DNA from 3 places in the Bradyrhizobium sp. CIAT3101 genome. Region 1 is predicted to be linked to each of the others. Evidence: predicted binding sites of a transcription regulator. Region 1 holds the regulator's gene; each other region holds the start of a gene.
What was found. The regulator PhoB, encoded in region 1, activates phosphate uptake and scavenging genes when phosphate is short. The targets are predictions, from matches to a motif close to TGTCATNNANCTGTCAT.
Positions count from the first base shown of each region.

Region 2: the regulator PhoB is predicted to act here: its motif matches at 2,503-2,519, upstream of QA645_RS20605 (glycerophosphodiester phosphodiesterase family protein).
Region 3: the regulator PhoB is predicted to act here: its motif matches at 2,710-2,726, upstream of QA645_RS22290 (DUF2278 family protein).

Region 1 is NZ_CP121634.1:9,080,196-9,085,522, forward strand. Features, by position in the region: gene argF (ornithine carbamoyltransferase) at 1-409, opposite strand, end outside; gene QA645_RS42055 (aspartate aminotransferase family protein) at 409-1,611, opposite strand; gene QA645_RS42060 (GcrA family cell cycle regulator) at 2,065-2,577, shown strand; gene phoB (phosphate regulon transcriptional regulator PhoB) at 2,680-3,387, opposite strand; gene phoU (phosphate signaling complex protein PhoU) at 3,410-4,126, opposite strand; gene pstB (phosphate ABC transporter ATP-binding protein PstB) at 4,138-4,959, opposite strand; gene pstA (phosphate ABC transporter permease PstA) at 4,956-5,327, opposite strand, start outside.
Region 2 is NZ_CP121634.1:4,374,621-4,379,947, reverse strand. Features, by position in the region: gene pdhA (pyruvate dehydrogenase (acetyl-transferring) E1 component subunit alpha) at 1-798, opposite strand, end outside; gene QA645_RS20605 (glycerophosphodiester phosphodiesterase family protein) at 1,052-2,434, opposite strand; gene adh (aldehyde dehydrogenase) at 2,598-4,115, opposite strand; gene QA645_RS20595 (GAF domain-containing protein) at 4,250-5,209, opposite strand.
Region 3 is NZ_CP121634.1:4,715,045-4,720,371, forward strand. Features, by position in the region: gene QA645_RS22270 (nitrile hydratase accessory protein) at 1-69, shown strand, start outside; gene queC (7-cyano-7-deazaguanine synthase QueC) at 243-956, opposite strand; gene QA645_RS22280 (hypothetical protein) at 1,088-1,615, shown strand; gene mazG (nucleoside triphosphate pyrophosphohydrolase) at 1,717-2,547, shown strand; gene QA645_RS22290 (DUF2278 family protein) at 2,790-3,818, shown strand; gene QA645_RS22295 (GNAT family N-acetyltransferase) at 3,930-4,388, shown strand; gene hflX (GTPase HflX) at 4,543-5,327, opposite strand, start outside.

The DNA of each region.
Region 1 (5,327 bases):
CCTGGCACGGGTGCGAGCGCCGCGTCAGGCCGTTGATCACGGGCACGGTCGCGTTCGCAGCGAGCTCCAGCAGCGCCTCGTGATTGAGGATGCGGATCATGATGGCGTCGACATAGCGCGACAGCACGCGCGCGGTGTCGGCGATGGTCTCGCCGCGGCCCAGCTGCATCTCGGCACCCGTGAGCATGATCGGCTCGCCGCCGAGCTGGCGCATGGCGACGTCGAACGACACCCGCGTGCGGGTCGACGGGCGTTCGAAGATCATCGCCAGCGTCTTGCCCTCGAGCGGCCTGACCGGCTGATGTGCCTTCTGCTTCGCCTTCATGGCGGAGGAGGCCGCGAGCATGCTCTTGAGCTCCGACAGCGGCAGCTCGTTGATGTCCAGGAAGTGCTTCGGCGTCTTGCTCATCAGCTTGCCGCCCGCTTGTTGCCGGTCAGCGCAGTGCAGGCGCGTTCGAGCCGCCCGACGCTGTCCTCGATCTCGGCTTCGGTGACGATCAAGGGCGGCAGGAAGCGCACGACATTGTCGCCGGCCCCGACGGTGAGCAGTTTTTCGTTGCGAAGTGCTGCGACCAGATCGCCGGAGGGCACCACGGCCTTGATGCCGATCAGGAGCCCCTCGCCGCGAACTTCGCTGACGACATCGGGATGACGGTCGATCACGGAAGCAAGCTTCTGCTTCAGCAGCAGCGACATCTTCTGCACATGGTCGAAGAAGCCGGGCTTGAGCATGACGTCGAGCACTGCGTTCGCAGCCGAGATCGCCAGCGGATTGCCGCCGAAGGTCGAGCCGTGCGAGCCGGGCCCCATGCCGGAGGCCGCTTCCGCGGTCGCCAGCACCGCGCCGATCGGGAAGCCGCCGCCGAGCGCCTTCGCCAGCGACATCACGTCAGGCGTGACGCCGGTGCGCCGATGGGCGAAGAGATCGCCGGTGCGGCCCATGCCGGTCTGCACTTCATCGAAGGCGAGCAGCAGGCCCTTCTCGTCGCAGAGCTGGCGCAGCGCCTTGAGGAAGCCGGGAGGCGCCGAACGCACGCCACCCTCGCCCTGGATCGGCTCGATCAGGATACCGGCGGTCTGCGGACCGATCGCCTTCTTCACGGCCTCGATGTCGCCATGCGGGATCTGGTCGAAACCGTCCATCGGCGGGCCAAAACCTTCGAGATATTTTGCCGAGCCGGTCGCGGCCAGCGTCGCCAGCGTCCGACCGTGGAAGGCGCCTTCGAAGGTGATGATGCGGTAGCGCTCCGGATGCCCCTTGGAGAAGTGATGGTGGCGGACCAGCTTGATCACGCCCTCCAGCGCTTCGGCGCCGGAATTACAGAAGAACACGAAGTCGGCAAAACTCTCGTTGCAGAGACGCGCCGCGAGCTTCTCGCCATCCGGGCTCTGGAACAGGTTCGACATGTGCCAGAGTTTTGTCGCCTGCTCCTGCAGCGCCTTGACCAGCACGGGATGGGCATGGCCGAGCGCATTCACTGCAACGCCCGAGGTGAAATCGAGATAGCGATCGCCATTGGTCGCGATCAACCAGACGCCTTCACCGCGCTCAAAACCGATGTCGGCCCTGGCGAAAACGGGGAGCAAATGCGGTGCTACGCTGTTGGTCATGATGGTCTCTTTGGATGTTTCGGACGGCCTGAGCGTGCGTTGCGCAGCGCATCATTGGTCCGGAAAACGAAACGTGCCGCCTTTTAAGGGCGGCACGCATCGCCATCTTATGCCTGGCACCAATGGTGTCAATGCCGCCCGGAAAGCCCCGCGAAACGCTGATTCCGTAGTCTTGCGGTGCCGGATTTGCGGGTTTTTGGCCACGGAACATGTGGAAGCGAGTCGTCGGACTCTTGCGCGTGAGTCACGCCATATTGTAGCGTTTGCCTTGTCAGATACGACATCTCGTGCAGCGGTTCTGATCCCAAAAGTCCTCATGTACCGGCGTAAACGTTCGGGCGGCTCATTGCGCCCGGCGAACCTTAAGGGATTCTGGCGGCACGGGTTTTTCGAAGCTTAGGCATTCGTCGTGCCGCCCCAGGATGGCAGGCGCGCGGCGAAGGAAAGGTTACAATGACGGTTTTGACCTGGTCCGACGATCGCGTCGAGCAGTTGAAAAAGCTCTGGGAGGCCGGACTTTCGGCCAGCCAGATCGCCGCTGAGCTTGGGAATGTCACCCGCAACGCCGTGATCGGCAAGGTGCACAGGCTCGGCCTGTCGGGCCGCGCCAAGAGCCCGTCTTCGGCAGCTCCGCGGCCGCGCAAGGCGCGTCCGGCGCAGCACATGATGCGGGTGAGCAGGCCCATCGCGCGTGGCAATACCGCGCTGGCGCAGGCCTTCGAGGTCGAAGTCGAGGCTGAACCGGTCACCTACGACAACGTGGTGCCGATGAGCCAGCGGCTGTCGCTGCTCGAATTGAACGAGGCGACCTGCCACTGGCCGGTCGGCGATCCCTCGAGCCCGGATTTCTTCTTCTGCGGCGGCAAGGCGCTCTCCGGCCTGCCCTACTGCGCCCAGCACTCGCGGGTGGCGTATCAGCCGGCAGCGGATCGGCGGCGGGCGCCGGCGAAGCCTGGCACGCGGTAAGCGCATCCAGGTAATCTCGTCCCGGCACAAGGCCGGGACGACCGGGGAAATAAAAAAGCGCGCCATCCAGCGCGCTTTTTATTTTGTCTGCTTGCAAGAGCCTTAGGCCTGCTCGGCCTTTGCAAACCGGTCATCGAGCGCATAGCCCGCACCGCGCACCGTGCGGATCGGATCCTGCTCGCGACCAAGATTGAGCAGCTTGCGCAGGCGACCGATATGCACGTCGACGGTGCGCTCGTCGATATAGATGTCGCGGCCCCAGACGCTGTCGAGCAGCTGCTCGCGCGAGAACACGCGACCGGGGTGCTCCAGGAAAAACTCCAGCAGGCGATATTCGGTGGGGCCGAGATCGATCGGCCGGCCCGAGCGCGCCACGCGGCGCTTTTCGCGATCGAGCTCGATGTCACCGAAAGCGAGCACGGTTGCGAGCCGCTCGGGACTTGCGCGCCGCAGCAGACCCTTCACGCGGGCCAGCAGCTCGGGCACCGAGAACGGCTTGACGATGTAGTCGTCGGCGCCGGTCGCAAGGCCCCGCACCCGCTCGCTCTCCTCGCCGCGCGCGGTGAGCATGATGATCGGCAGCTGCTTGGTGTCGGACCGCGTCCGCAGCCGGCGGCACAGCTCGATGCCGGAAAGCCCCGGCAGCATCCAGTCGAGCACGATCAGATCGGGGATGTGCTCCTTGAGGCGGGTGTCGGCGTCGTCGCCGCGCATCACCGTCTCGACGTCATAGCCGTCGCCCTCGAGGTTGTAGCGGAGGAGCTCGGTGAGAGCTTCCTCGTCTTCAACCACCATAATGCGTGCGCCCATTGGGTCGTCGCTCCTTAAGGATTCAAGTATTGGGGACCGTGGTGGCGAAGGTCGTCATGTCGCCCTTCGGTCGCTTGTCGGTGATGGCCTGGCCTTCGATCATGTAGAACACGGTCTCGGCAATGTTGGTGGCGTGGTCGCCGATCCGCTCGATGTTCTTGGCGCAGAACATCAGATGGATGCAGAACGAGATGTTGCGCGGGTCCTCCATCATATAGGTGAGGAGCTCGCGGAACAGCGAGGTGCAGATGGCGTCGACTTCCTCGTCGCCCTTCCACACCGCCATCGCCGCCGGCAGATCGTGCGCGGCATATGCGTCCAGCACCGACTTGACCTGCTGCTGCACGAGGTCGGTCATGTGCTCGAGGCCGCGGAACAGCTTGAGCGGATGGAAATCCGTCTCCAGCGCCGCGACGCGCTTGCCCATGTTCTTGGCGAGGTCGCCGATGCGTTCGAGATCGGTCGCGACGCGCATGGCGCCGACGATTTCGCGCAGATCCACCGCCATCGGCTGGCGGCGCGCGATCGTGAGCACGGCGCGTTCCTCGATCTTCTTCTGCAGCGCGTCGAGCTCGGCGTCGATGGTGACGACGCGCTGGCCGAGCGCGATATCACGGCGGATCAGCGCGTCGACGGAATCGACGATCATGCGCTCGGCGATGCCGCCCATCTCGGCGACCAGGCGCGTGAGCTCCTGGAGGTCGGTGTCGAAGGCCTTTGCGGTATGTTCAGAACCCATGTCCTGTCTCCTCAGCCGAACCGGCCGGTAATGTAATCCTGCGTGCGCCGGTCGGACGGCGACGTGAAGATCTTGCTGGTGTCGTCGAACTCGATCAACTCGCCGAGATACATGAAGGCGGTCTTGTCGGAGACGCGAGCCGCTTGCTGCATGTTGTGGGTCACGATCGCGATCGTGTAATTCTCGGACAGCTCCTGGATCAGCTCCTCGACCTTCGCGGTCGAGATCGGATCGAGCGCCGAGCAGGGCTCGTCGAACAGGATCACCTCGGGCCGCACCGCGACGGTGCGGGCAATGCAGAGGCGCTGCTGCTGGCCGCCGGAGAGCGACAGGCCGGAGGCGTTCAGCTTGTCCTTGACCTCGTTCCACAGCGCGCCGCCGCGCAGGGCCTTCTCGACGCGATCGTCCATCTCCGACTTCGAGATCTTCTCGTAGAGACGGATGCCGAAGGCGATGTTCTCGTAGATCGTCATCGGGAACGGCGTCGGCTTCTGGAACACCATGCCGACGCGGGCGCGCAGCAGATTGAGGTCGAGCTTGGGATCGAGGATGTTGGTCTGGTCGAGCATCAGCTGACCGGAGACGCGCTGGCCCGGATAGAGGTCGTACATCCGGTTGAAGATGCGCAGCAGGGTCGACTTGCCGCAGCCCGACGGTCCGATGAACGCCGTGACGCGGTTGGTGCCGAGCGCCAGATTGATGTTCTTCAGCGCGTGGTGCTCGCCGTAATAGAAGTTGAGGTTGCGCACCGTTACCTTGGCCGGGGCTTCAGGCAGAGGCTGCGAGCCGGGATGAACGGCGGGCGTACTGACGGAAACAGACATTTCGCTCATTTTGCGGTCCTCTCGGCGCTCAGGATGCGCGCGCCAATGTTCAGGGCAAGCACGGTCAACGTGATCAGCAGGGCGCCGCTCCAGGCCAACTGCTTCCAGTAGGCATACGGGCTCTGCACGAAGTTGTTGATGGTGACCGGCAGGTTGGCCATCGTCTTGTTCAGGCCCAGGCTGAAGAACTGGTTCGACAGTGCGGTGAACAGCAGCGGCGCAGTCTCGCCGGCGACGCGGGCGGTGGCCAGCATCACGCCTGTGATGAGGCCCGAGCGCGCCGCACGATAGGCGATGCGCTTGATCACCAGCGAGCGCGGCAGGCCGAGCGCAGAGGCAGCCTCGCGCAGCGCGTTCGGCACCAGCAGCAGCATGTC
Region 2 (5,327 bases), 4.7 Mb from region 1:
CATCGAGTGGCCGCGATAGCGGTAGGTCTGCATTTCAAGGATGAAGGGGCCCTTACCGGCGCGGCACCAGGCCGCCGCCTCCTCGCCCGCCGCCTTGACGGCGCGGACGTCCATGCCGTCGACCTGCTTGCCGGGGATGTTGAAGGAAGCACCGCGCTTGGAGAAATCCTGCTGCGCCGAGGCGCGCGAGACCGAGGTACCCATGGCGTAGCGGTTGTTCTCGATGACGAAGATCACCGGCAGCTTCCAGAGCTCCGCCATGTTGAAGCTCTCATAGACCTGGCCCTGGTTGGCCGCGCCGTCGCCGAAATAGGTGACGCTGACATTGCCATTGCCGCGATAATTATTGGCGAAGGCGAGACCGGTGCCGAGCGAGACCTGCGCGCCGACGATGCCGTGGCCGCCGTAGAAGTGCTTCTCCTTGCTGAACATGTGCATGGAGCCGCCCTTGCCCTTGGAATAGCCGCCGCGGCGTCCCGTGAGCTCGGCCATCACGCCGTTGGCCTCCATGCCGGTGGCCAGCATATGTCCGTGATCGCGATAGCCCGTGATGACCTGATCGCCCTCCTTCAGGGCCATCTGCATGCCAACTACCACGGCCTCCTGGCCGATATAGAGGTGGCAGAAGCCGCCGATCGCGCCCATGCCATAGAGCTGGCCGGCCTTCTCCTCGAACCGCCGGATCAGGAGCATGTCGCGGAGCGCCTTCAGCTCCTGCTCCTTGGTGAACTCCGGGGGCGAACCGCCGTTGGTCTTGTCCTGCTCAGCGCTTGCGGCGGCTTTCTTGGGTGCGGCCATGGGAATTCCGGGTCAGAGAAATCTAGGTCCTCTCTAACCTAACTCAATCGCGTGTGAAAGCACCGCAGCGGCATGACGCGACTTTCATTATGCCGCACTGCAACGTGGCCGAAATTTTGCAAAACCTTTGGCGCGGATCAGGCAACATTAGCTCCGCGCCAACGAGAGCTCTGCACGCAGACGAGGCAACGACATCGGACACGCATATCTCGGGGCGCTCGGCCCCGATGCCTGTTCGATTCGTATCCGGCGACTACCAGCCGAGTTCGCGCAGATAAGCCGCGCGGGCGGCAACGCCGGTATGGGTGAAGTCGGTGAAGACCCCATCGACGCCGAGACGGAAGAATTTGAGATATTCCAGAGCGGGATCGGCGTGATAGTCGGCCGCGAGATATTTCTTCTCGTTGCGGAACGTGAAGACGTGGACGAACAGGCCCAGCTTGTGCGCGTCGGCGATCAGGCTGGTTGCCTCCTGCGTCGATGCCTCCGGCGTCGAGCCCTTGTAGGGCGTGCCGTCGGCATTGGTATCCTTCCACGGCGCGATCTTGAGCGGAACGATATAGGCCTTCCACGGACCGATGCCATCGGCATAGGTCTTGATCTCGGCAAGGCCCGCAGGCGTCAGCATCGCATCATAAAGGCGCGCATCACCGGCCACCGTCCAGTCGAACGGACGGGAATTGGTGATGTTGTTGAGCAGGACCCTGCCGGTCTTGAAGTCGATGCCGTTGCCGTCGACGAGCTGGACCTGCCGCGTCTCCAGGCCATGGCTGCGCATATATTTCAGGCTGCCGGGCTCGAAGCTCTGGACCAGGATCGGCGCGTCCTTGGTGTTGAGGCCGTTGTCCTTGATGATCTTGATCAGGGCATCCTCGAGCGGATGGCTGCCGGGCGCGCCGCAGCCATTGGCGATGGCCTGGGCATTGTTCCAGGTCGGGTTCTTGGTTTCCGGATAGACCAGGATCGACCGCCCGGTCTCCTTGCTCTTGGCCTTGGCGATGTCGAGGACGTCCTGGAAGCTGATGACCGGGAATTTGCCGTTGAACAGCTTCGGCCGCTCATTGGCCGCATCGTAGGTGGTGCCGCCGATCCATTCCTTCAGCTCGGCCATGGTGAAATCGGTGATCGACCAGTCGTTGGTGTGGTCCTCACCGTCGACGATCAATGACTTCAGCACCGATTTGGGATCCGCTGGATCGGTGAGATCGACGAGATAGTCCGTGGGCGTGCCGGCAGCAGCCGGTGCCTTGACGCGCACGCCGGGCACCGTGCGCTTGCGGGCCGCGACCGCCGCATTGGTCTTGGCCACCTCGGCCACGTTGGTGTTGTCGGCGAGCCAGGGGTTGTGGCGTGCAACCAGCACGCAATCCTTGGTGAGGTGAAGGTCCTCTTCGAGCGCGTCGGTGCCGAGCGCGGCGGCGAGGTCATAGGAGGCCTCGGTCTCTTCGGGCACCAGTCCCGGCACGCCGCGATGTCCGAGGATCAGCGGCGCCTTTCCGTCGACGGTCAGGAAGGGTTTGGCGCCTGATGGCGCCGCCTGCGCAAAGGCGATCGAGGGTGCAAGCAACGCCAGGGCCGCCGCGCCGAGCAGCAATGCTCCGGTATGAATCTTCCGCTGCAAGGGATTGGTCGTCATGGCCGCGCCTCCGTCTGTGCCTGGCATCGCACTTTGTGCGATCGGGGCTGTCGTCTTGTCTCAAGACTCTGACAGATGGATGACGGCGGGGCGAGCGGTAGCCGATGTACACAGGCGGCGCCGCGATGACGCCGCCTGTGCCTTCCCAGTCGAAACCTGCCGATTAGAAGAAACCAAGCTTCTTCGGGCTGTAGCTGACCAGGAGGTTCTTGGTCTGCTGGTAGTGGTCGAGCATCATCTTGTGGGTCTCGCGCCCGACGCCCGACTGCTTGTAGCCGCCGAACGCGGCATGGGCGGGATAGGCGTGGTAGCAATTGGTCCAGACCCGGCCGGCCTGGATCGCCCGGCCGAAACGGTAGCAGCGATTGGCATCGCGGCTCCAGACGCCGGCCCCGAGGCCGTACAGCGTGTCGTTGGCGATCGCGAGCGCCTCGTCGTCAGTCTTGAAGGTCGTGACGGAGACGACGGGACCGAAGATCTCCTCCTGGAAGATCCGCATCTTGTTGTGACCTTCGAACACCGTCGGCTGGACGTAGAAGCCGCCGGCGAGATCGCCCGTGAGCTCGGCGCGCGCACCGCCCGCCAGCACCTTGGCGCCCTCCTGCTTTCCGATGTCGATGTAGGAGAGGATCTTCTCCAGCTGGTCGTTCGAGGCCTGCGCGCCGATCATGGTGTCGGCGGCGCGCGGGTCACCCTGCTTGATCGCGGCGACGCGCTTCAGCGCCCGCTCCATGAAGCGGTCGTAGATGTCGGCGTGCACGAGCGCGCGGCTCGGACAGGTGCAGACCTCGCCCTGGTTCAGCGCGAACATGACGAACCCCTCGATCGCCTTGTCGAAGAAATCGTCGTCTTCGGCGGTGACGTCGTTGAAGAAGATGTTCGGCGATTTGCCGCCGAGCTCGAGCGTGACCGGAATGAGGTTCTGGCTGGCATATTGCATGATCAGTCGGCCCGTCGTGGTCTCGCCGGTGAAGGCGATCTTGGCGATACGCGGGCTGGAGGCGAGCGGCTTGCCGGCCTCGAGGCCGAAGCCGTTGACGATGTTGAGCACGCCCGGCGGCAAGAGATCGCCGATGATCTCGGCCCAGACCATGATCGAGGCCGGCGTCTGCTCGGCCGGCTTGAGCACCACGCAATTGCCGGCGGCAAGCGCAGGCGCGAGCTTCCAGCAGGCCATCAGCAACGGGAAGTTCCAGGGGATGATCTGGCCGACGACGCCGAGCGGCTCGTGGAAATGATAGGCGATGGTGTCGTGGTCGATCTCGCCGATCGAGCCTTCCTGGGCGCGCACCACGCCGGCGAAATAGCGGAAGTGATCGATGGCCAACGGCAGGTCGGCGGCGCGGGTCTCGCGGATCGGCTTGCCATTGTCCCAGGTCTCGGCGACAGCGAGCCGTTCGAGATTCTCCTCCATGCGGTCGGCGATGCGATTGAGGATCGCGGCGCGCTCGGCAACGCTGGTGCGTCCCCACGCGGCCTTGGCGGCATGGGCGGCATCGAGGGCCGCCTCGACATCCTGCGCGTCGGAGCGCGCGATCTTGCAGACGATCTTGCCGGTCACCGGCGAGGCGTTGTCGAAATATTTGCCAGAGATCGGCGCCACGAACTTGCCGCCGATGAAATTGTCATAGCGTTCGGCGAACGGACTTTGGGTGACGCCGAGGAATTCTACCTTGTTCATTGATCACTCCCGATGTTGATGTTTGCGCAAATCGTCGTGTGTTCACGACTTGCGCCGACGATCTCGCGAGAGGTGATTTCTGTCAGCCCGGGCGGGAGCGATGGCCGGGCCGACCTGTCGCAGTTCTGCGACAGTCAGTGCTTCAGCTCGAACCGATTCAGCTTCCGGTGCAGCGTGGCGCGGCTGACGCCGAGGGCTTTTGCGGCGGCCGACACGTTGCCGCCGGCGCGCAACAATGCTCGCTGCAGCACCGCGCGCTGCCCGCCGGCGAGATGGTCTTGCGCAGGTTCGCCGCCGAGCAGGTCGGCCGCAGGCATCGGCTGCAAGGGGCGGCCCGGCGCAATCCCGAGCCCCGCCCTCGCCGTCCGGGTCGCACCGATCACGAGATCGTCCGCATCGACCGCGACGAGCCCGATGGACTGGCCGTCCGCGCCTTGCGTCAGCACGATGCGGGCATGGGCAAACGCGCGGCGAAACATATCGGCCTCGATGCGCTTCGCCGCATCGCCGGCCGCCAGCGCGATCAGATTGGAGAAGGCGTCGGTGCGGTCGGCGCGGCAGGAGGAGACATCGAGCACGCCGGCAAAGACCGCCTCGTGGTCGTAGATCGGAACCGCCGTGCAGCTGAGCAGCGTGTTGCGCGTGAAGAAATGCTGATCGCGGTCGATCGTCAGTGGCCGCTGCTCGACCACGCAGGTGCCGATGCCGTTGGTGCCCTCGTGCTCCTCGCTCCAGAGCGCGCCGGTCCACAAGCCCCATGATTCAAACGTCGCGTCGTCGGCCGGCGTGCCGCGGCGATCGACCGGGACCCCCTCACCGTCTGCGAGCAAGACGCAGCAGCCGGCGGCACCGACAGCCTGATAGAGCCGGTCCATGGCGCCCTGCGCGGCGGCGAGCAGCGGTGCGATGCGCTCGCGCGCCTGCCGCAACTCGGCCTCGCTCAGCCGCAGCGGCAGGCCGCGGCCAGCGGGATCGAGGTGATGCAATCGCGACGAACGGCGCCACGAGGCCACGAGCGCCGAGCGAGCCGCCTGGCCTGATGCAATGGCGGCTTCGACACGAGCCGCGTGATGCCGGGGCATTGACCCATCCATCACCGTTTCCTCCGGAAGGCAGTCTAGGCGGCGCCTCGCACGACCCGATTGATCTCCGTCAACCTTCGGCGGCATGGCGCCCGGACAAGGAATGCCTGCCCCGCCATATCGGCGTCAA
Region 3 (5,327 bases), 4.4 Mb from region 1:
TGGGATCACGCCGCCGATCGCACCCCGCATGGCAAGCCGATCGAGCTGCGGGACGAGGATTTTGGCTAGCTAGTGCCTCGCTCTCATGTCCCGGACGCGCTGCAGCGTGCAACGCTGCGGCGCAGAGCCGGGACCCAGAAAGCCACAGAGCATCCTACACAGACATGGGCCCCGGCTCTGCAGCGCACCGCTGAAGTAGCGCTGCGCCGCGTCCGGGGCACGAGAGGAGTCTGGCGAGGCAACTACCTCCCCGCCACAAACTCACGCCATCCCTTCGCGCGCAGGCTGCACGCCGGGCACTCGCCGCAGCCATAGCCCCAATCGTGCTGCGCGCCGCGTTCGCCGAGATAGCAGGTGTGCGACTGCTCGCGGATGAGATCGACGAGCCCCGCGCCGCCGAGGTCATGCGCCAGCTTCCACGTCGCCGCCTTGTCGATCCACATCAGCGGCGTATGCAACTCGAACTTGCGGGCCATGCCGAGCGAGAGCGCGGCCTGCATCGCGCGGATGGTGTCGTCGCGGCAATCGGGATAGCCGGAATAGTCGGTCTCGCACATGCCGCCGACGATGTGGGTGATGCCCCGGCGATACGCCAGCGCTGCGGCGAACGTCAAAAACACCAGATTGCGGCCGGGCACGAAGGTATTCGGCAGGCCGTCAGCGCCCATCGCGATTGCGACGTCGCGCGTCAGCGCGGTCTCAGACACGGCGGCCAGCGTCGGGATCGACAGCGTATGGCTCTCGCCGAGCTTGGCGGCCCAATCGGCACGCAAGCCCTTGATGCCGTCGAACAGCCGGTCGCGGCAATCGAGCTCGACGGCGTGGCGTTGCCCGTAGTCGAACCCCAGCGTTTCCACGCGCGCGAAGCGGCTGAGCGCCCAGGCAAGGCTGGTGGTGGAATCCTGGCCGCCGGAAAACAGCACCAGCGCGGTTTGTGATGAAAATGCGTCGCTCATGGGCTTCAATTAATCCACATCGCCGACGCCAGCAATGCAGGAACACGCAGGAGCCTCGCACCAAAGAGCCCATCCATTGCCGCCTTATGCTCGCTCTGGTAGTGTGCTAACATTGCCACACGATCCAATGGATGGAAGACCGTATGGGCTATTTTGAGGGGGTGACTAGTAGCAGTTTCAAGATCACGGAGGATGGTCGCCGGCTGTTCTTTCCATGGGGGACGCTGGGCCGGGGATACGTTCTTCGCTCGGAGGAGGATTATCGGCGCCTCCTCGCCCAAGTGAAGGCCTTCATGGTGGTTTCGTTCGCGCTCATCCTCGTGCCCAACTTGCTTCGCGCCTATGTCCTTGCCGCAACGTTGACGATTGTCCCGATTGGATTCTACGGGGTATGGATGTGGCTGTTGCTGCGCCGATTAGAGGTTGCTGACGAGCGACTGTCCTTCCAGGAAAGCATGACATCCCAGGCCCGCGCTCACGGCGCCGCGGTGCTCTGGCTAATGGCAGTCGGCTCGCTGCTACTCGCGCTCGGTGGGTTATTCCTGCTGATCACGAAGCACGAGAAGCTGCTTGGGTCCGCCGCCACTGCTTTCTTCGGCCTTTGCGCAGTGGCTTTCGTTTTCATGCTCATTCTTAGAAGTCGGACGGCCGACGCCTAGTTGCAGCTCGTCGGTGGAAATCGAGCCGATTCCTGCCCGTCCCGCTGTGATCGGGCGGACGGTTTTGGCATAAAGCCGGAAACACGCAACTCCGGTGCCCAATGACCCCTTCCCGCGACATTTCCCGCCTGATCGAGATCATGGCCGCGCTGCGCACGCCGGTGACCGGCTGCCCCTGGGACCTCGAGCAGGATTTTTCGACGATCGCGCCCTACACGATCGAGGAGGCCTATGAGGTGGTCGACGCGATCGACCGCAACGATCTCGACGACCTCAGAGAGGAGCTCGGCGACCTCCTGTTGCAGGTCGTGTTCCACGCCCAGATGGCCTCCGAGCAGAACGCCTTTGCCTTCGGTGATGTCGTCGAGGCGATCACGCGAAAAATGATCCGGCGTCATCCCCATGTCTTCGCCGACAAGGAGGGCAATCTCGCCTCCTCCCATGTCAAGGAAGTCTGGGATCGCATCAAGGCCGAAGAGAAGGCCGAACGCGCTGCGCGCCGTCCGCCGGAGGCAACGCCGCCGCACAAATCTCTGCTGTCGGGCGTCAAGGCCGGCCAGCCCGCGCTGACCCGCGCCATGGAGCTGCAGCGCAAGGCCTCCACCGTCGGCTTCGACTGGAACGATCCGCGCGCGGTGCTGCAAAAGATCCGTGAGGAAGCGGACGAGATCGAGGCCGCGCTGGATCGGAACGACAAGCAGGAGATCGCGGAGGAAACCGGCGACCTCATGTTCGCCCTCGTCAACCTCGCCCGCCATGTCGATGCCGATCCGGAAGCCGCATTGCGTGCGACCAACGCAAAATTCGAAAAGCGCTTTGCCTATATCGAACGCGCACTGGAGGCGCAGGGGCGCACGCTGGAGCAGGCCTCGCTGGCGGAGATGGACGCGCTGTGGAACGAGGCAAAGGGTGAAGCGGCATCGGAGGGATAAAAGGCGGTCCGCCGCTAGCCTTGCGGCATTCACCGCATGCAGCTCCGCCCAACCGGCGCGATTTGATACAGACAAAGGTCAGTCCCCTTTCCTGAATGCAGCGATGCCGCCCTGCCAGAGCGTAAAGTCCGGCTCGGGGCTTGGTGGATCACCCGTCTTTCAAGCCATCAAATCGTCACGACCGACAGTCTAGAGTTGAACGGCGAAGCCAGCGCAGCCGTAACCCATGGCAGGTGAGTGCGATGCCACTGAAGAGCTATTCGGTCCTCAAGGGACGCCCGATCGCGATGCGTTTCGGCACCGGCCAGTCGCCGCACTACCAGGTCCATATCGTGGCCGACAACGCGGACTTCCGCATCGCCGTCAATGTGCAGTCAGCCGACGGAAGCGAAGTCGAATTCCTGGTGCGGTCGCCCTTTGTCCATCCGATCACCGATCAACTCGCGGCGCTGCCGCAAGGGCTGCATGCGCAACCGCCGAAACCGGGCGGGGTCGCGCTCGACTTCATTCGCGGCAATCTGATGCAGCCGCAGGAAATGACTCCGCTGCCGCTGTCTGCGCCTGGACCGGATAACGACCTCAACGAGAAGCTCAACCAGTTCGTCCAGCGCGCACTCTCGGACGAGAGCGCGATAATGTACGCATTCGGCGACACATGGGGACCGGAGACGAAGGCGGACAATTATTTCGGCTTCCGTCCGGGCCGCGGCATTCACGACATCCATATGAACCAGGGAAACCCGATCGGAAGCTTCTCGGCCGACAACGGCCCGTGGCAGGACGGCGGACTCGTATTCGAATTCCCCAATCAAAAGCTTTGGACCGCGGTCTTCCTCAAATTCCAGACGCAGGCCTGGCACACCGACGACAAGACCGGTGATCCAATCGATCTCGGTGGAGGCACGCCGACGCCGCCGCCAGATCCGACGACACCTCCGACCGGGCAACTGCCGGATGGTCTCGTGCGCGTCATCGCGGCACTCGTCAACGCCGTGAAGACGCCCGAGCGGGAGGTCGTCACGCTGCTCAATACGGCCGATCGCGACATCGATCTCACCGGCTGGATGCTGGCCGACAAGCAGAAGAACAAGATGGTCCTGTCAGGGACAATCGCGGCCGGGGGCACGCTCGCCGTCGTCGTGCAGGCGCCGATGCAATTGTCGAACCAGGGTGGCATCATTTCGTTGCTGGACGCGAATGGTGTCAAGATCCACGGCGTCGCCTATACCAAGGCGCAAGCGAAAACCCCGGGGCTGACCATTCCGTTCTAGGGCTCGCAGTCACAGGTCTCGACGTTCGACTTGGCATTTTGGTCGTCGGATCGCCCGGAAGCGGTTACTTATGGGGCGAGGACGAGGACTAGTCTCAAGTTCGAGGGCATTGTGGACATCAGGCAAGACGATCCGAAGGCGGCACATGTCGCCGATTTGTTGGCGCATCATCTGAGAGAGCTGCAGAGCGTCATGGGTGAACACGCGCAGGCACTCGACGCGAGCGGTCTTTCGGCTGCGTCAGTGACGTTCTGGACCGCCTGGCAGGACGGCACGCTGGCCGGCTTCGGTGCCCTGAAGCAGTTCGATGCGACACATGGCGAAGTGAAGTCGATGCGCGCCGCGCCGACCGCGCGGCGGACCGGTGCCGGGCGCATGATTTTGAACCACATCATTGCCGAGGGGCGTAAGCGCGGATATGCGCGTCTCAGCCTGGAGACTGGCACCGCGCTGCTGCATGAACCTGCGATCGCGCTCTACCGCAGCGCCGGCTTCGTCTCATGTGCACCGTTCGCCGACTATCAGGCGAGCCCGCACAACCAGTTCATGAGCCTCGATCTGTCCAAATAGTTCACTTCACACTCCGCTGTCGTCCTGGCGAAAGCCAGGACCCATTACCCCAGCGAGTGGTTTGGCGAAGGCTCGTAGTTACACGTAGATTGGTACTCAGACCGCTCTACCTCGATAGATCACGCGGTATGGGTCCTGGCTTTCGCCAGGACGACTACGGGGCCGACAGACGCGGCACGGCATCGAACCTGTTCACCACGATATCCCGCTTGGTCTCGTCCACGCGCACGGTCATGTCGAAGCGGCCGTCATGCAGCTCCTTGGCCAGCACCTCGGAATTGCGGTGCAGCCAGGAGATGCCGGCGCCGTCGGCGGCGTCGATCGAGAGATCGAGCGTTGTGCGCTTGGCGGCGAGGCGTTCCTCGATGGCGCTCAGCAGCGCATCGATCCCCTCGCCTGACACGGCGGAGACCAGCATGGCCGGGTGATCCTCAGGCCGGCGCGCCGCGATATTCAACAGCTCTTCGCGCTGTTCGGAATCGTAGCGGTCGATCTTGTTCCAGACCTCGATGATGCGGCCGGAGTCATCCGGATTGATACCGAGCTGGCGCAGCACGGCGTCGACGTCGCTCTGCTGCGCCTCAGCGTCTTCATGAGAGATGTCGCGGACATGCAGGATGACGTCGGCTTCCAGCACCTCCTCGAGCGTGGCGCGGAAGGCGGCGACGAGCTGCGTCGGCAGATTGGAGATGAAGCCAACGGTGTCCGACAACATCGCCTTGCCGCCATGCGGCAGCGTCAGCGCGCGCAAGGTGGGATCGAGCGTTGCGAACAGCATGTCGGCGGCCTGCACGTCGGCGCGGGTCAGGCGGTTGAACAGCGTCGATTTGCCGGCATTGGTGTAGCCGACCAGCGCAACCACGCGATACGGCACGCGCTGGCGGCCGGCGCGATGCAGCCGCCGCGTCGCCTGCACCTTCTTCAGCTCGCCCTCGAGTT